DNA from 4 places in the Bacillus aquiflavi genome. Region 4 is predicted to be linked to each of the others. Evidence: riboswitches for the same ligand, from Rfam matches in the RefSeq annotation. Region 4 holds a riboswitch; each other region holds the start of a gene.
The links. Region 4 has a riboswitch for thiamine pyrophosphate ahead of tenA (thiaminase II). Riboswitches for the same ligand answer to the same signal wherever they lie in the genome.
Positions count from the first base shown of each region.

Region 1: another riboswitch for thiamine pyrophosphate. It lies ahead of K6959_RS06435 (hypothetical protein); the one in region 4 lies ahead of tenA (thiaminase II).
Region 2: another riboswitch for thiamine pyrophosphate. It lies ahead of K6959_RS08860 (ABC transporter ATP-binding protein); the one in region 4 lies ahead of tenA (thiaminase II).
Region 3: another riboswitch for thiamine pyrophosphate. It lies ahead of thiW (energy coupling factor transporter S component ThiW); the one in region 4 lies ahead of tenA (thiaminase II).

Region 1 covers NZ_CP082780.1:1,285,353-1,290,254, forward strand. Annotated here, with positions in the region: gene K6959_RS06415 (MoeB/ThiF family adenylyltransferase) at 1-703, opposite strand, end outside; gene K6959_RS06420 (thiazole synthase) at 703-1,467, opposite strand; gene thiS (sulfur carrier protein ThiS) at 1,469-1,672, opposite strand; gene K6959_RS06430 (thiamine phosphate synthase) at 1,728-2,186, opposite strand; gene K6959_RS06435 (hypothetical protein) at 2,174-2,389, opposite strand; TPP riboswitch at 2,504-2,613, opposite strand; gene K6959_RS06440 (hypothetical protein) at 2,778-2,990, opposite strand; gene K6959_RS06445 (SepA family multidrug efflux transporter) at 3,358-3,834, shown strand; gene K6959_RS06450 (amino acid ABC transporter permease) at 3,919-4,650, opposite strand; gene K6959_RS06455 (amino acid ABC transporter permease) at 4,677-4,902, opposite strand, start outside.
Region 2 covers NZ_CP082780.1:1,859,085-1,863,986, reverse strand. Annotated here, with positions in the region: partial or broken gene K6959_RS08870 (ABC transporter substrate-binding protein) at 1-772, opposite strand, end outside; gene K6959_RS08865 (ABC transporter permease) at 902-1,675, opposite strand; gene K6959_RS08860 (ABC transporter ATP-binding protein) at 1,668-2,408, opposite strand; TPP riboswitch at 2,610-2,712, opposite strand; gene K6959_RS08855 (YdcF family protein) at 2,783-3,343, opposite strand; gene K6959_RS08850 (hypothetical protein) at 3,437-4,207, shown strand; gene K6959_RS08845 (peroxiredoxin family protein) at 4,384-4,902, shown strand, end outside.
Region 3 covers NZ_CP082780.1:1,596,692-1,601,593, reverse strand. Annotated here, with positions in the region: gene thiE (thiamine phosphate synthase) at 1-409, opposite strand, end outside; gene thiM (hydroxyethylthiazole kinase) at 406-1,206, opposite strand; gene thiD (bifunctional hydroxymethylpyrimidine kinase/phosphomethylpyrimidine kinase) at 1,236-2,039, opposite strand; gene thiW (energy coupling factor transporter S component ThiW) at 2,036-2,542, opposite strand; TPP riboswitch at 2,629-2,741, opposite strand; gene K6959_RS07895 (glycerol-3-phosphate dehydrogenase/oxidase) at 2,804-4,468, opposite strand; gene K6959_RS07890 (ABC transporter ATP-binding protein) at 4,730-4,902, opposite strand, start outside.
Region 4 covers NZ_CP082780.1:462,920-467,821, reverse strand. Annotated here, with positions in the region: partial or broken gene K6959_RS02385 (nucleotidyltransferase domain-containing protein) at 1-327, opposite strand, end outside; gene K6959_RS02380 (hypothetical protein) at 630-809, shown strand; gene K6959_RS02375 (class I SAM-dependent rRNA methyltransferase) at 1,018-2,217, shown strand; gene tenA (thiaminase II) at 2,287-2,976, opposite strand; TPP riboswitch at 3,136-3,240, opposite strand; gene K6959_RS02365 (anti-sigma factor domain-containing protein) at 4,567-4,902, opposite strand, start outside.

The DNA of each region.
Region 1 (4,902 bases), 820 kb from region 4:
ATGTTTTAACATCGATAGAAGATTGTTGATTCGTCCAAATATTAAAGGAAATCAATTTATTTCTTAATGCTTCCCAGTTGTCAGTTAATATTTTTAAAGCTTCAACCGTTTGATGTGCAGTAATGAGCTGTACAATTGGGCTAATGATCCCACCAGTATCACAGGTTAATCCACTGATCGGCAGCTGTTTCATTAAGCAATGCAAGCATGGGGATTTGTTTGGAATAATTGTATAGCTAATGCCATAACTGCCAACAACCGCACCGTAAATCCAAGGAATATTATATTTTTGTGATGCATCATTAATCATCATTCGAATATCAAAATTGTCTGTTGCATCCATAATTAGATCGATACCTTTTACTAGTTGGATCATTTCAATAGGTGTAACATCGACTATCTTTGCTTTAATTTTTGCTTTACTATTAATAGCTTCTAATCTTTCTTTTGCTGCGATTACTTTAGGGATGCGTTTTTTTGCATCCGCTTCTGTATAGAGTTGCTGCCGTTGCAAATTACTCCACTCAACATAATCGCGATCAACGATCGTTATGTTTTCAACACCTGAACGAGTGAGAATTTCTGCAATACTTGTACCGAGTGCACCTGCGCCAATAATTAATACGTGCTTATGCTTTAATTTTATTTGTCCTTCTTTCCCAATAGGAGAAAATAATATTTGCCTAGAATAACGGTCATCCATTAGATGCTAATTCCTTCTTGCGGACTGCTTGCGGTTGCATAGCGTTTTTTAGGAATCCGACCTGCTTCATAACTAAGACGACCTGCTTGGATTGCAAGCTTCATAGCCATTGCCATTTTAACTGGATGATCTGCACCCGAAACGGCTGTATTTAATAAAACGCCGTCAGCACCAAGCTCCATTGCGAAAGCTGCATCTTTCGCAGAACCAATCCCTGCATCTACAATGACAGGCACATTGGATTGTTCGATAATGAAGCTTAAGTTAAGCGGATTTATAATCCCTTGTCCTGAGCCAATTGGTGATGCCCCTGGCATAATCGCATGCGCCCCTAATTCTTCTAGTCTTTTTGCTAAAACTACATCATCGGATGTATATGGAAGAACGATAAACCCTTCCTTTAATAATTCTTCTGTTGCTTTCAACGTTTCCACTGGATCAGGCAGCAATGTTTTGTCACAACCGATTATTTCTACTTTGACCATATCGCATAGTCCAGAAGCTTTTGCTAGCTTAGTTGTTCGTACAGCTTCCTTGGCTGTTTTTGCTCCTGCAGTGTTTGGCAATAAATGATAGTTGCCAATATCGATTTTTTCTAAAAAGTTTGGTTGTGTCGGCTCAAAAATATTCATCCGTCGGACGGAAAACGTTAAAATTTCTGTTTCTGACACTTCAACAGCTTCCTTTTGGATATCAAAATCCGAATATTTTCCTGTTCCTAAAAGTAAGCGAGAGTGAAATGATTTTTCTCCAATCATTAACATCTTAACCACCTCCTACGAAATGGACCAATTCCAATTTATCTCCATCTCCTACTTCTCTTGTAGAATGGACATCTTTATTTAAAATTTCTCCGTTGTGCTCGACAATAATGACCGGTTTGTCTGTGAAAAAATATTGAATGACTTCAGCAATGGTGTTTACATTTTTCGGTATTTGTATGATTGATCCATTAATGAGCAAATTCATATCTTTCCCTCCTTGGATAGCCGGATATAAAATATCTTAAATTTTTTGGGCAACCTTATATATCAGAGCGATATTCATCACCTCCCTTTCGTAACGCTTCTTTGTAAGCGAACACTTTTTCTAACGGATCATTGGACAATAAAACGCCAGATAATACAGCTATTCCACTTGCGCCGGCTCGGATAATGTTTGGTGTATTTTTCGGTGTAATCCCTCCGATCGCAAGAACAGGGATGTTTGCATGATGAACGACTTTCTTTAATCGTTCTAGTCCTTTAGGTCTTAAACCAGGTTTCGATTGCGTTTCATATACATGGCCGTACAATAAATAATCGGCACCGTCGTTAGAAGCGGAAATAGCCTCCTCTACGGAATGGATAGAATAGCCGAGAGATAAGTTGGGATAAGCATTTTTTACCATAGAGACATTGATACTTTGACGGGTTAATTGAACTGCTTTTGTTTTCATTATGTGTGCCACGGCAACTCGATTGTTAACAATTATTTTTTCCAATGGTACACCTTTAGATTGAAGTAAGCTGATCGCTTTAAATCATTTTTCTTGATCAGTCCACGATTTTTTTCACGAAGATGAAGTGCATCCACATGATCGATTATTTTTTCAGCAATCAACGCTAGCTGTTCGGCTGATTGTTGGCCAGTTGAGATAAGATGAAAGGCTCCGATTTTATTAAGCGGCTTTTGTATACGATCCACCTACAACACCTCCAGTCATTCGTGTGCGCAAGCCTCACACGTTTGATAAATATAAAAAACCACTTTCCATGCATAGGAAAGTGGTTAAGAACGCAGATAAATAGACAGATGAATTGATCCGTTCTATCACTTCCCTTCGTCGGTACTAACCGTTTCAGGTTCTAAGAGTCCCAAAGTCATCACTTTGATCTCAGCCTTTTTAAAAGGCACCCCTAGTGAATTCATAATTTACTTGTTGTATAAATCTTACCATCGATAACATGATTGTCAAGAGTCATTATAGGATAGATTTAAATTTAAGTGGGGTTGTTTTTCACACCTTAATGGATGATAAAATTCTTGTGAAATATTGCCAGGGAATATTTGGAGCAGTTAATCATATATTATTTTATATCACCATAAAAATCCAAAATACAATTGTTTCAGCATCGTTTTTTTTCACACCAGCTTTAATTAATTTAGATTTTATATAAGATTTTGTGGCTTTCTCTGGTTTCTCTAATACTCTCGCAATTTTTCTGCTATTCCTTTTTACAATTACAGAAACTTTTTTACTAAAAGGTTTTAATAGCCAAGATAGAGTATTTCCACCGTGTTTCACTATTTTCCCCAAAGCTTTTAAAGCTTTTAAACCACCGCCTAAAAATCCTGAAGTAGAGGCATCATTATGGACAGTAGATTGATCTTTAGATTTTAACGTAAGTATTTGTTTGGCATTTAGTAAATCGTCATGAAAGTTAGAATTTTCTAGTAAACTTTTTTTGTATAAATCTTTTTCAACATCTGATAAACTATTTGCGCTTGCTTTTTCGGAAAATCCTGGTAAAGTAAATGATATGAATAGTGTAGCGACGAGACTAATAACAAAAGGTTTGAACAGCTTTTTTCTTACTGATGATTGTTTAATTGTAAATCCCTCCTAATATATTAAATTATATCCACCTAATATTTTACATTGGGGGTATTATATGTCAAGTGAATTTAATAAAAAAATTGATAAGTCTGTGATTATAGCGATTTCAATCGTCGTTTTAATGGTTGCAGTCATTACGACAGTCTTTGTTTTAATGCCGTTATTCGGTATGTATGGACTATATAATATACTTGCAAAATTTAATTTTGTTGAAATACAATTTTATGATCGCTTATCGAAAAATGTCGTTTATTTTGGATTTTTGCTTTTCGTCATTTATATCGTTGGAGTTGTTGTTGAGATTTTAATAAAAATTTCTATTAAAATGTTAAAATTTGAGACTACAAAAAAAGTATTAGTAGGGAGCTATGTAGTTCAATTATCTTTGAGTATTACTATTTTTAAAGGGATCGTTGAAAAGAGTTTTTCAAGAATTGATTTATCTTGGAGCGGTACCATTTTAGTATTTACAGTAATATACTTTTTTTTTTATGCCATAAGCGATGATCATAAGTTGATTAAAAAATCATAGGAATGTGCTTCAGCTTGTAAAGATGAAAAATGTGAGTCTGAAGCACGTTCCATATAACAGCAGGAGGATGATTTTAAGCAAATTTTACGTTAAAACTTTGTCATCTCTTTCTAACTGCACTTCATAGCGTCTTATTCTCTTCTCAATAATTGAAAAGATCACTTCAAACAGGAGACAGATGATCCAATAAATAATGGATGCAACTAAATACATTTCTAAAAATCGATAACCATCATTTGCGATAATTTTAGCAAGAGCTAAAATTTCAACAACTTTAACCGCAAAAGCCAGTGAAGTTGCCTTAATTAGTCCAATAAACGTATTTCCTAAGTTCGGAAGAGCCGTTACAAATGCTTGAGGAATAATAATTCTCCTTAGCGCTTGAGCAGTCGTCATTCCTACAGAGTAGGCTGCCTCTATTTGCGCCATGTTTGTCGCATTTATTGAGGCTCGGAAAATTTCCGCCTGGTACGCAGATGTATTGATCGAAAACGCAATCATGGCATAGATTAATGGAGAAATGTGCTCCTCATCAAAGTTTGTTCCTAATTGTTCGTTCATCAATTCAAGCAAAATAGGCACGCCATAAAAAAATATATAGAGCTGTACGAGCAACGGCGTTCCGCGAATAAAAGAAATATAAAATACGAAAAATCGGTTTAAAACAGGTACTTTAAATATTCTGCATAATGCAATGAAAAGACCGAATACTAAACCGAGTATCATCGAGACAACTGCAATCGCTAATGTGAGTGGCACCCCTTTTACTACATCAGGAAAATGTTCCAAAGCAAACTCTAAGTTGATCATTGACATGAGTAATCACTATCCTTAGAAAATGATTATTTTAATAAGCTTACACGACCTTTTTTAAACGTCTTTTCCATATAACTGATGACACTTTCAATTATTATGCAAGTGCCCCAATATACTAGAGAAATAACAACATAGATTTGAAACATTCCCATCCCATGGTTGTTTCCTAAAATAATTCGAACTTGACCCATAATATCAATGATTCCGATCGTAAAGGCTAAAGAAGTATCTTTAAGCAGTTCAATAATGTTA
Region 2 (4,902 bases), 1.4 Mb from region 4:
ATGGCAACTCATCATCATTCATTAATGGAAGAAGGACGTTTAAGCTTTCTGTTTCAACATCTTGATCAAGAGGAAAGCTTTCATTTTCTTGCCCAAGCAGTATATTTAAGCCGCCTTTTGGATCTTTTGTTACATCTTTTTGTCCTTTTGAAACTGCTTTCCAAAATCTTTTAAACAATTCCTCATTTTCTTTTAATCCTTTTTCACTTGCGACGAGTACAAGTTCATAGTAGTCAGGAACACCGAAATCTACAGGGTTAATCGTTATCATCGGATGCCCTTCTTTCTCAAGCAGTACACGTTCGTGGTTAATATAACCGCCAATAATTCCATCGACTTTCTCAGTAGAAATAGCAGGAATTAAATCCCACCCAACATCAATCATATTTACTTTTTTTTAGTCGCCGCCGTCGCTATTTACCATTACATTTAAAATCGCTTCTTCAATTTCAATTGAAGAGTAGCCGATATTTTTCCCTTCAAGATCTTTCGGACTATTAATATGACTTGTTTCCGGCACCATTAAATGATCAAGTGGATGCCGCACAAAAGCAGCTAGGGAAACGACTGGAATCCCTTCGGCACGCGAAACGACGACTTGAGGCTGGTAGCTAATTGCTAAGTCTACTTTACCAGCAGCTACAAGTCGCAATGGATCGTTCGTTTCTGCTGGCATTTTAATATCAACATCGATTCCTTCTTTGGTAAAATAGCCTTTTTCAACGGCTGTATAAATCGCAGAATGAACGGCATTAGGATACCAATCTAGCATAATACTTACTTTTTCAGTCGTCTTTTCATCCTTTTTTCCTTCTTCATTATTTTGCGTACAGCCTGCAAAAATAAATACGATACAACTAATCATGAATCCTATAAAAAAGCTTCGTCTCATAAAATACCATCACCTTTTCTTTTCTAGCTTCCATTTTAATATTCGCCGTTCTAATATCGTCACGAGTAAAAAAAAGCTCATCCCTAAAAACGATAAGATTGTGACAGCAGCAAACACACCTTCTGCATTCAAATTACCTGACATTCTTCTACTGTAATAGCCAAGTCCCTCACTTGCCCCAAGCCATTCCCCGATTGTGGCGCCAACAACTGAAAAAACAATCGCAAGCTTCAAACCTGAGAAAAATGACGGCAATGCCATTGGAATTTGTATTTTAGTAAACAATTGCCAACGACTTGCGCCCATTGATTTTAACAATTCGGTATATTCTGGATCACTGTTTTTAAGTCCATCATACGTGCTTACGACAATTGGAAAGAATGTAATTAAAACAGTTACAGCAACTTTACTCCAAATGGTATAGCCAAACCATAAGACGAACACAGGAGAGAGGGCGATAATCGGAATCGTTTGTGATATTAACACAACTGGATACAGCATTTTCTCAATAGACTTTGAAAAAAACATTGCCACAGCAAGACTTGATCCGCCGATTAAGGCAATCATAAATCCAAGGGCAACTTCCTTTAATGTAGCGGTTAAATGTTCGCCAAACAGTGATTGTTTATGTTCAATGATCATTAGTAATATTGCCGATGGTGCTGGAATAATAAATGAAGGTACCTTTTCCAGTTGAACTGCTAATTCCCAAATGAAAATAGTCGTAATAAAAAAAAGAAAAAATAAGCGATATTGGGTAAAAAACGTCTTTAATCTATTCATTGGAAATTCGCTTCTCCAAATTTTGTCGATATTTTATCATTTCTACTGTATGAATCATTTGAGCATTTCTAGGACGCGGCAGTTCTACTTTAAACTCTTCTGCTTGATCATTTGGATGTAATAGGATAATTTTATCACTTAACAATACGGCTTCCTCTAAATCATGGGTAATAAAGAAAATCGTTTTATTTAATTGCTGCCAAAATGATAATAGCCATGAATGCATCTCTCTTTTTGTTAAGGCATCAAGAGCACCGAATGGTTCATCCAATAACAAAACTTCTTTTCCTGTTAACACTGTTCGCAAAAAAGCAACTCGTTGTCTCATACCGCCCGAAAGTTCAGACGGAAGAGCATTTTCATACTCTAATAACCCAACTCGTTCCAGCCATTCTCGCGCTTTTTCTTTTGTTACGAGTGAGTCCTTTTGAATTTCTCTGACGAGCATTAAGTTTTCAAGTACGGTTCTCCACGGCAACAAAAGATCACGCTGAGGCATATAACCGACACATCCCAACGAGGCTGGATGACCGTTCACACATATTTCTCCTTCTTCTGCGTTAATAAGTCCAGCTATTAATTTAAATATTGTGCTTTTTCCAGTCCCACTTTTTCCTATTAATGAAACAAACGTTCCTTTGTCTATTTGGAGATTTAATTTGTTAATAATATTTTTTTTATTTCCTGAATTATCAATGATTCCATAAGTAACATTATGTAAATAAAGCGTCATTTTTCCACCTTCAGTCTTTCAATTAACTAGTTAAACGAGGAACACCTCTCTTTTTCAGCTTGAAGACAATTGTTGCAGGTGAGGTGCACAGCACATTTGTCACAATCTGTTCTTTTTTCGAACGAAACATGATTAATAAAAAAAACAAACCACTCTTTAGCATAAAGAGTGGTTTATATTAAAATATGTTATGATATATTTTAATGATGATCGCCACTTCCCTACGCAGGTATTAACCAGTTCAGGTTCAAAGGGTCTAGAACAAAGTTCAATCTCAGCCAGTACGGCCCCCCTAGTGTTACACGTTTATTCGATTGAAATTATCATAACAAGAATATAAGTAATTGTAAAGATGAGAGAAGTAGTGTTGCTATTTACCAAAAATGAACATTTTCAAGATTGCTGCATATTCTCTTAAATACATGAATATTTTTTTTTTTTTTCGTTGCCGGTGTTTCTGCGGCTAATGGATAGGCTTCAATTTTCAATTTTTCTGCTAACTTAACAGAACGATATAAATGGAAATCATTACTGACAATAACTGCTTTTTCAATTCCATACAGCTTTTTTGTAAATAATAAATTTTCATAAGTAGAGGTAGATCGATCCTCAATTAAAATACGATCTTTTTGGAGCCCTTCCTTTTCAAAAAATCTCCGTAGCGCTTCAGCTTCTGCAATCCCTTCGTCAGGACCTTGACCGCCAGTTAAAATGACTTTTGTATCCAAATTATTTTGTAAATATTCAAGAGCTTTTTGCGCTCGATTATATAAGCTAGGGGACATCTCTTCTCCATTCACCTTTGCTCCTAACACAATTAAATAGTCAACTTCCCCCGGCGGCGTCTTGCTTGCAGTCGTCATGATCTGTAAGTGAAAATAAGAAATCATCATGATTACGATAAAAAGCACTAGTAAAATAAGCTTCTTTTTCAAATATTTCAACATCCCATTCATGTTTTATTTAAATAGTTAATAGATATAGTAAGGACAGTGAACAGTTAATAAGTTTTTTACAAGGAGAACTTTATGAATATTCAACAACATTACCGGCAAAACGCCGTTTCTTCATTAAATGGAGGGTTAGCAGCATTTATTCCCGCTATTTTAATAGTCATCCTCACGATCAAACTCGGCGATTTTTATCAAACTTTTCTTTTCACGATTCCATTCCTAACTTATAGTATTGGCAGCTATGTTTTATTTTTACAATATGACTATAAAGCAAAGCAAGTTTGTTGGCAAGAGAGCGACAAGAAAACACCGTCATTACTTACAGGAACTGATTTTTTATTAACTTTTAACCCAGACTTATCACTCCACATTCTTATTTTTCATCAAAACGGCATTTTAGTAGGTGAAATAAAAGAAATGAAAACTACTGGAATAAAAGAGCGTAAAAAATATGCTCTTTATGACGAGAGGGGAGAGATAAAGGGAATCTATCATTTGAAAAGGAGAAAGAGAAAAGAAAGCTATTTTTATGATGCAAGGTATAACTTAATCGGCATGTACGAGGAGAAGAACTATTATTTTAAAAAAACAAGCACATTGATAGATGAAAAAGGAGTAAAATGTTATCAAGTAAATCACGAAAGTGGGTGTGCTGATTTTTCTGTTTTAAAAAAGAATGAAAAAAAGCTGGCTAATTTAAAAATTGGCTGGCTTCCGCTTGAATGGGGGAAGCGATTCAAAGATAGTAATACACCTGTATTAACGTTTCATCATCAAGCGACTGCTAAAGAAAAGATCATTATTTTTGGTTATTTAGCCAATCATTTTTATCAGTATGATATGTAAGGCATTGTTCATGTAGAAATTGATCATAGATGATAAAATAAAGGAAATTATGAAGGGAGGAGAAGTGGTATACTTCCAGTTAGCGAATAGAAACAGTTATTTATGGGCTGATAACATTTCCCCTTTTTTTATTTACGTATAAGAGCACTTATTATAATATAAGAGGATGATCGTTTATGAAAAAGTTTCTCATCGGTGCAGCTATTTTAATCGCGGTTTTGTTTGTTATTGATAAAACTATTTTAAAAGAGAAAGGAATAGCTGTTAAGATTAATGAGCATGAAAAATATGAAAAAGCAAAAAATCCGAGTGAGCTGCCGATCGGCTTAGAAAAAGGTGAACGAGCACCAGACTTTACATTGACAGATTTAAAAGGAAATACAGTTAAATTGAGTGACTTCAAAGGAAAAAAAGTAATGCTCAATTTTTGGGCAAGTTGGTGTCCGCCTTGTAAAGCGGAAATGCCTTATATGGAACAAATATATAAGAAATATAAAAAAGAAGACATTGAAATTGTTGCTGTCAATTTAACAGCAACAGAAAAAAAAGCTGACGATGTTACTCATTTTGTCGAGGAATACGGACTAACTTTTACAATTCCACTTGATGAACAAGGGGAAGTAAGTGCCCAATACGGAGTAATGGCCTACCCAACCAGTTATTTTATTGATACGGATGGCGTTATCCGCAGTAAA
Region 3 (4,902 bases), 1.1 Mb from region 4:
TTGGGAAAACAGCACCGATTCCTAAATAATCTGCTCCTTCCAGCTCCGCTTTTTTTGCTTCTTCTATCGTCTTTGCGGAAACACCGACAAGCATATGAGATGGAAGCAAAGCTTTAACTTTTGAGAGCGGCAAATCTTTTTGTCCAATATGAACCCCATCTGCATTTACAGCAAGGGCAACATCAACACGGTCATTAATAATAAGGGGAACGTGATAATGAGCTAGCATCTTCTTTAACTTGCTTGCTTTTTCATAAAACTCTAATCCAGCAGCATCTTTTTCTCTGAGTTGAACAACCGTAACCCCTCCAAGAACAGCTTGTTCTACTTTTTTACATAGCTCATCTATTTCTAAATTACTAGGAGTAACTAAATAAAGCTGATAATCTACATTCACTATTTTACTCATTTAAAATTGACCTCCTCTTCCCAACGTCCGCCATCAATAGAGGAAATTTCATCGAAAAGCTTCACTTTGAATGTACCGACTCCCTCACCTTGACGCAACGAACGAACTGCACGTTCACCAGCAATACTCATGATTGAAATCCCTGCGATTGCAGCATGAAAGAAATTTTCAGTTACCCCGGCAAAAAAACCGATTAACGACGCTGTCATACAGCCAGTTCCTGTTATTTTCGTTAACATTTCATGACCGTTAGCAATTGAAACGATGTTTTGACCGTCTGAAATGACATCGATTTTACCGCTAATCACAACGATTGAGCGAAATTCTTGAGCTGCTTTAGTCGCAAGCTGTTGACGATCGATTGATGTTTTTCCAGCATCAACACCTCGTGTCTCAGCAGACAATCCTAATAACCCCATCACTTCAGTTACATTTCCCCGAATAAGTTGGATATTCACTTCCTTTAAAAGTTCTTTCGCTTTTTCAGTCCGAAAAGAGGTTGCCCCAACACCCACCGGGTCAAAAATGACGGGAATTCCAAGATGATTGGCTGCTTTCCCCGCCTTTATCATTGCTTGAAATGTATCCGTTGCAATCGTTCCAAAATTAATGACGAGCGCTTGAGCTAGTTCAGTCATAGCTGGTGCTTCTTCAGGACTGTCAGCCATAACAGGAGAGCCCCCGATTGCTAAAGTGACATTTGCACAATCGTTCATTGTGACCGTATTTGTAATATGATGAATGAGGGGATTTTTAGTACGAACATCATCGAATAACTGCTTGATTGAATTTTTCATTTGGATCGTCCTCTTTTTTGATTAGATTTTTAATCGTGTATTTTTGCTTTTTTATATAACTGGTAAAAATGGTGTGTAGGACCATGACCGTTCCCAATTGATAGACTATGTTTAATTGCCGTTGTAATATATTCTTTTGCTTGCTGTACCGCATTGTGAATATTCATGCCCAATGCAAGATTAGAAGCAATAGCGGAGGATAACGTACAGCCTGTTCCATGTGTATTTTTAGTTTCGATTCGCTCTGCTTCAAAACTTAAAAATTCATTCCCATCATAGAGAAGGTCGATTGGCTTTCCTTTTAGATGTCCTCCTTTAATAAGTACATATTGAACGCCAGATTTTTTTAAATCTTTACATGCCTGCCGCATCTCTTCGACAGTTGAAATCGCTTTACCTGTTAGCTTTTCGGCTTCAGGTAAGTTAGGAGTAATCACCGTTGCGATCGGCAATAAATATTGAACTAGTGACGCAACAGCTTCTTCCTGTAATAAATCACTTCCGCTTTTCGACACCATTACAGGATCAAGAACGATCTCGTTCGGTTTGTAGTAGGTTAATCGTTCTGCGACTGTTTTGATTATTTCAGAGTTTGATAGCATGCCTATTTTTACACTATGAACGTCAATATCTTCAAAAATAGCATCTATTTGATCACGAATAATCGCTAAATCTATATTTTGAACAGAACGAACACCTAACGTATTTTGTGCGGTAATCGCTGTAATCACCGACATCCCATAAACACCATGGGCAGAAAAAGTTTTTAAATCTGCTTGAATACCTGCACCGCCGGAACTATCTGAGCCCGCAATTGTTAGTGCTGTTTTCATTTTTCCAACCTCCCTGTTATCGTTACAAAAGCATTATGATTAATTAAAACCTTTAATAAACAATAGCCTAAAATTCCCCCTGTAAATGAACTGACTAAAAATGATGGAACGAAGCCAAACAAAGCTACATCTTGACCAAGTATGAGCGCTGAAAGCGGAAAAGACATCATTGCACCGAAAATCCCAGTCCCAACAACTTCTCCAATTGCGGCGGCACCTGGCTTCTTCACTTTCTGATATACAATTGCCGCAAGAAACGCCCCAATCATGCTTCCTGGAAACGCAAATAGTGAACCTGTGCCCATCAAGTTGCGCAGCAAAGACACCGAAGACGCTTGTAATACAGCATAAAATGGCCCTAGCATTACAGCAGATAAAACATTTAAAAAATGTTGGACCGGGAATATTTTTGCAAATCCAACTGGAATAAACACTAAATGGCTTGTGATGGTCCCTACTGCTGTAAACATAGCTGTTAACGTTAATTTTCTTGTTGAAAACAGATAAAGCCCTCCTTTTCTTTGCACTAGGAGGGCGAAAATTAAAAATAAAATACGCAAACCCCAGTGTAAGAAGGTTTGCGTGAAATTTAAAGACGCAGCCACTTCCCTCCGCTGGTACAAACCAGATCAGGTTAAAGGGTCAAAGACTTCTTCAGGTCTTAATCTCAGCCAGCCTCTTCCGGCACCCCTAGTGCATTTCATATATTTCATAACGTATTTAGTTTATCATAAACAGTATTTTAAGAAAAGAACCTCCCTTTGTTATTTAAGTAAATCTACTGGTATAACTGCATCTTTTAAAGCGTTATTTAGCTCTGCTGTTAATTCAGCTGTTCGTTCTGGAGTCCAGCTTAATTCCTTTTCCATAAAGGAAATGACATTGTCTTTCCATTCGTGCACGAACTTAATATTAAACAATAAATCACCAGTTCGACGATTAAAAAAATCAACGGGGGTTGTCGCCATTTCTTCCTCTATTGCATAAGTAAGCTTAGCAAATAATTCGACGGGAAGTTGAGATGCAGCCATTTCTTCTTTTCGTAAACGAATGATGTTAAATACTTTTTGTACGTTTGAACCATATAGATGCGTAAGATTTGCCGCTTGGATTTTTGTTAAACCGAGTTCCATTCCGTAGTTTATTTGCTCATGTACATAGCTTTTTAAGTTGGCGGATCCTCCTACATCTCCGCCCGAAATAGTTAAGTATCTTGTTTGACATGGATGAAAGACACGGTTTTCTTCATCCGCAAATTTTTTCACTAACAAATTAACAACTGTTTCCGCCATTTTCCGATAACCAGTCAGCTTTCCTCCAGCAATTGTAATTAGTTGTGATTCTGATTCCCAAATTTCATCTTTTCTTGATATTTCTGAAGCTGATTTACCTTTTTCATAAATTAATGGACGGACACCAGCCCAGCTCGATTCAACATCTTCTTCTGTTATGTTGACGTCAGGAAACATAAAATTGATCGCGTTAATAAGATACGTTCGATCTTCACTAGTCATATTCGGATGGGCGATATCCTCATCATATACTGTATCTGTCGTTCCTACATAGGTTTTTTGCGAACGTGGAATTGCAAATACCATTCGTCCGTCAGGCGTATCAAAGTAGACTGCCTGTTTGAGCGGAAACCGCGATTGATCAATTACTAAATGAACTCCCTTCGTTAATTGCAACATTTTTCCCTCTTTTGATTGATCCTTCTCCCGAATGGTATCGACCCACGGACCTGCTGCATTGACGACTTTTTTCGCATTAATTTCATACTCCGCAAAAGATTGCTGATCAACAATTGATGCACCTGCAACTTTATTATTTTTATATATTAGTTCAGTTACTTTTGAATAATTTAAAGCGACTGCTCCTTGTTCAACAGCTTTTTTCAATACTTCGATTGTGAGACGGGCATCATCTGTTCGATACTCAACATAATAGCCTCCGCCCTTTAAACCTTGCTTCTTAATAAGCGCTTCTTTATTTAACGTTTCAACATCAGTTAACATTTGTCGGCGCTCACCGCTTTTCACACCTGCTAAAAAGTCATATAGTTTAAGACCGATTGATGTACTAAACTTACCAAAAGTGCCGCCCTTATGGATTGGTAACAGCATCCATTCTGGTGTCGTAACGTGCGGACCATTTTCATAGACGATGGCTCTTTCCTTTCCAACTTCAGCAACCATCCCCACCTCAAACTGTTTTAAATAACGAAGTCCCCCATGAACAAGCTTTGTAGAACGGCTTGAAGTCCCAGCTGCAAAATCCTGCATCTCCACAAGTGCCACTGTCATTCCGCGTGTTACAGCATCTAAAGCGATACCAGCACCTGTAATGCCGCCGCCGATAATGAGGACGTCAAACGTTTTACTTTGTAATTCATTTTGAATATCTTTACGTTCTCGTGCAGAAAATTCCATGTTTATTTCCTCCAATCGAAAAAAGAGACCACAAACACACTATCGAAATACGATAATGTCTTGTGGTCTCTCCGTTTCTCCAACCATTTTATTAACTTACATTCATTTTACCATAAAAAGAGCCGTAATAAAAGATTTTAACGATTTTCTTATTTTTTTATAGCTTTGTTAAACAATATGTTATTTTAAGACTATCCCTTTCAGTTATGCTGGAAGATCCTTATCATCCCTTTATAAAAATCTTTAACACAATGATAGTGATTAGATTAGCACCGTTTCTGTTGATTTAGTTTTGACAGAAAGATTTACTCGATCACCAACATAAAAACGTGAAGAATGAACTGAATCATGAACCGTCCAAATATCATTTTTTACTTCAACAGTATAATGAATCTCTTTACCTTGATACTGTACAAAGGTTATCACACCGTTAA
Region 4 (4,902 bases):
CGCAATTGTATATTTCTCATCATATTTAATAGGAGACTGAAGCCACTCAAGCAAAGGCGGATTCGATTTTCGAAATAGCTGTAAAGCTTTTCGTAAATCCCACCCATTTATATCGAGCAAATCATTTATTGGCCGTTCAATTACATCTCGTTTATCAAAAATAGACAAATACCACTCAGGCGGATGAACATAAATAAAACGTACATCATAGTCGCTATCTCTAGAAGGAAATCCCCATGCTCTGCTTCCAGATTCACAAGCATAAACGATTTTAACATTTTCCTCTGTTTCAATTTCTTTTAACCGCTGAACAATTATATTCTTCATTATCTTCCTCCATCTGTATCGTATGAAAATTTTGTTCATTTATTTAGTTCGATAATATTCAATTAACTGTTGCCAATGTCTACTCATGAATTACCTCCATCTGTACTATACACCTTCAATTTATTTCACTATTCAATTGAAAGTCGCATACACAAAAAACAGTTAATTAGAAATAAAGTTTAAATAAAGAATAAAGGTTATATATCAAATTCATGTATGATATAAACAATTATACTGTATTTAAGTGTAGATTTTTTAAAATAGGCATTTGTCAATAAAGATAGCTAGAGGGGATTAATATGATGAGAAAAAATACACTACTATTACTTTGTAATTTTATCATTGCGATTGCAATGGGGATTTTTGCGTATGAAACTTTTCGCGAGTCTAAAAAAGTTCTTAGTGTTATTTTTGCTACTGTTAGTTTCGTAATATTCATCTTTGTCATATTTTCATTTGTGTACAATCGTAAAGATAATTGATCAACGTATTACCTGAAAAACGTATTCTAATTGAACGTCTGTTAATATTTTATCTAATGATTAGCCAATGATTTAAAGAATTTTTTTAGATTGGTGATTTGGAAATCCTCTTGTCTACAGTCTAATATCTATTATTATATAATAGATTATTGTTATAATGGGAATCATATTAGCTAGCGAAAGTCTGTTTAGTGAATAGGGTGAAAAGATGTCAGAAGAAATCACATTAAAAGTAAATCGTAAATATCAACATCGTTATCAAAATGGCTATCCGCTCCTGCTAAAAGAAGCGATACCTAGTTTGGAACGTGTAAAAACTGAAGGAACAATGATCAAGCTCATTGATGATCAAGGCTGTTTTATCGGTAAAGGCTATTATGGAAAGCAAAATAAAGGCTTTGGCTGGATGATTAGCCATAACGAAACAGAAAAAATAAACGAAGGCTTTTTTGAAAAAGTGATTCGATCCGCTTTATTAAAAAGAAACCAGCTTTATCAAAATAAAAACACAAATGCTTTTCGTGTATTTAACGGTGAAGGAGACGGAATTGGTGGCTTTACAATAGATTATTTTAACGGTTTTTATTTAATCAACTGGTATAACAAAGGTATTTATAAATTTAAAGACACGATCATTCGCGCACTAGAAAAAGTAACTACATATGAAGCCATTTATCAAAAAAAGCGGTTCGCCACAGCAGGGCGATACGTGGAAGATGATGATTACGTAAAGGGGATTCGCGGACAATTCCCTATAATTGTTAAAGAGAATGGTATGAACTTTGCCATTTATTTAAATGATGGCGCAATGGTTGGTGTTTTTTTTGATCAACGAGAAGTAAGAAAAACGATAAAGGATCATTATGCAACTGGAAAAATGGTGTTAAATTTATTTTCCTATACAGGTGCCTTTTCTGTTGCTGCCGCATTAGGCGGAGCTGTTAAAACGACGAGTGTCGACCTTGCCAATAGAAGCAGAGCTAAAACGATCGAACAATTCAGTATGAATGGAATTGATTATGAAACCCATGATATTATCGTGGAAGATGTGTTTCAATACTTTAAATATGCCATACGAAAAAAATTAAAATTCGATCTAGTTATCCTAGACCCTCCAAGCTTTGCAAGATCAAAAAAATATACGTTTAGTGCCGCAAAAGATTATAAAAAACTGTTGAAAGAAACGATTGCAATCACAGAAGACAATGGAATCATTATTGCCTCGACAAATTGCAGCACGTTTCAAATGAAAAAATTTAAAAGTTTCATTGATGCAGCCTTTAAAGAAACTGGAGAAAAATATAAATTACTTGAGGAATTCTCATTGCCAGAAGACTTTAAAACAATAAATACCTTCAAAGAGGGCAATTATTTGAAAGTCGTGTTTATTCAAAAACTAAAAAAATAATGAACTTTAAAGTAGCAAAAATATAATAAGGCTGGAAAAAACGAGTTGTTTTTTCCAGCCTTATTTTAACTACACTTTCCAATCTTCTTGGTTATAAACCATATCCCAAAACAAATACTCATATTTTGATGTTATTAAGAAATGTTTTTCTAATTCAGCTAATTCTCTTTCTGGTTTTCCCTCTGCTAACTCATCCATCATATCGATAAGCCATATGGCCAATTGACCAAATTCCGTCGAAGAATATGTTTCAACCCAATTTTTATAAGGATTGGAAGATAAGTTTTCTCCGTATTTTTCTTTTAATAGCTTTCCAATTTCCCAATAATCCCATGCACATGGAAGGAGACAAGAAACAAGCTCTGCCAAAGATCCGTTTTGACCAGTATTGAGCATATATCTTGTATAAGCAAGATTTACTGGAGTCGGCTCCGTCTTCTCTAAGTCTTCCCGTGATATTCCAAATTCATCTGCATATTGACGATGGAGTTCCATTTCAAAATGAAGTGTTTCATGTAAAATATGCGAAAATTTATTCATTTGATCAAGTGTTTGTGATTTCAACACTCCAAGTGCAAAAAGCTTAGAATAATCTATTAAATAAGCATAATCCTGCTTCATATAATACGCAAACACATCTTTAGACAATGTACCTTTTCCTATTCCTTGAACGAAAGGATGTTCATGATTTTTCCCCCATACTTCCTGCGCATTTTCAAACAGACGATCTGTAAAACGTTTGACTTTTATTTCAGACATGATTATTTACACCTTCCTTATTTATTCATCATTTACTTAATAAAAACAAGAGCGGCTGCCTAATCACATCACCTCCTAAAATACTTACCTTTGTACGATAAAAATAGCCCCCTTCTAAAAGAAGGGGGCTACTGCAAACAATTCACTTAACTGTTATTTTGTAAACTTTGCCCACTTCCCTCCGCTGGCACGACCCAGTTCAGGTTCAAAGGGTTTAGAACATTCGTTCAGTCTCAGCCTTTTACGGCTCCCCCAGTGTTAAATATGAAACTTTAGTTAAAGCATATCATCATTCTACTTCACTATCAACCTGATGAATTGGACTGCTAAGTTACCATCCTCAATTTTAATTTCATTCCTCTTCGAATGACTTAATTATTAGAGGGAATTTAATACAAAATTTAGAAAATTATAATATACTTAGGTTAACTAAATTCACGATATAAATATCAATTCTTATTCAACTAACGGGACAGGATAGTTGAAAATACATCTCTAAAGCCACCCGGAAAACAGGTGGCTTATTCACTGTCTCCGCAATATAGAATTATTATTTTTCATAGAAACTATCATTGCAATTTGATTCATAATCATCATGTCCCAGTAACATGAATTAAAATAACTAGCGCTTACATATTTTCCGCATGGATAATATTTTCCCATGACTAATGTTGAATTAAGTTGAAAAAACCAAAACCTCCAATAATTGGTGAAACAGGCTATGTGAATCTTGTAATAAGCTTTGGATCCCCTCGTCCATCTTACGTGACATCTGAAAATGGGTTTACGTGGGTTGACCCTAGCCATCTTCCTTTAATTCCTCTTTTATTTACAGAAACAATCAGATATCCCCATATTTCCAGTATACAGCGGAGGATATTCTTAAAAACGAAATAGTTTCACCACGAATATGGAAATAAATACAAATAATATGATTAATCTCCTTTTAATATTATCATTTACATCATTCTTTTTTTAAAGACTGTGTTAAAGCACTAGGAAAAATATTAAGTTAAATAAAAATTAAACTATAGAAATTTCTAAAATTTACGCTGGCCACAAGCGATATTCCTGCTAACAGAACGCCTTTATTAGCAGTTTTGATACAAGAATATCTAAGGATTCAAATGATCATGGAGAAAAATACTTTATAAAAAAGGTATTGGTATTTAATCAATTCATCCTAATGTCGTACATAGTAAATTAATTGGGACGTTAAAAAATTACAAATCATTTATTAACAAACTAGATTCTCTATTGATTGGCCTATTTCCCTTCTAACCCTTCCAGTGTATAAGCGTACGAGACTGTATAGACTACAGCTAGTAAAAAAACACAAAACGAGCCTATATTATATGCGGCTCGTTTTCCAATGATTAATTACCTTTATGATTCCCGTTTCCGGGTCTTTCTTCTTGATTTCTCTATTGTCCGTTTCCTGGAACAGATTGTTCTTTTGCTTTATTTCCCTCTCCATTATTTCCATTATGGTTGTTTTGCCCCTTTCCTTCATTGCCATTATGTCCATTTTCATTACTTTGTTCATTTTTTTTTATTTGGCCTGGAGGTGTATTTTTCGTTTCTGGGGCTTTAGAATTTTGATTTGCATTTTGGTTTCCATTTTGATTTCGATTTTGGTTTGCATTTTGGTTTCGGTTTTGATTTGCGTTTTGGTTTCCGTTTTGGTTTCCGTTTTGATTTCGATTTTGGTTTGCATTTTGGTTTCGGTTTTGATTTGCGTTTTGGTTTCCGTTTTGGTTTGCATTTTGGTTTGCGTTTTGGTTCGTATTTTGGTTTGCGTTTTGATTTTGATAATGATTTTTTTTTTTGATGATGTTGATGGTTTATAGGAACGTTTTCTTTATTATTGCCTTGACCATTGCTGTTTGGAGGAGCAGTTGTAGGATTAGGCTCTTCTATTTCTTT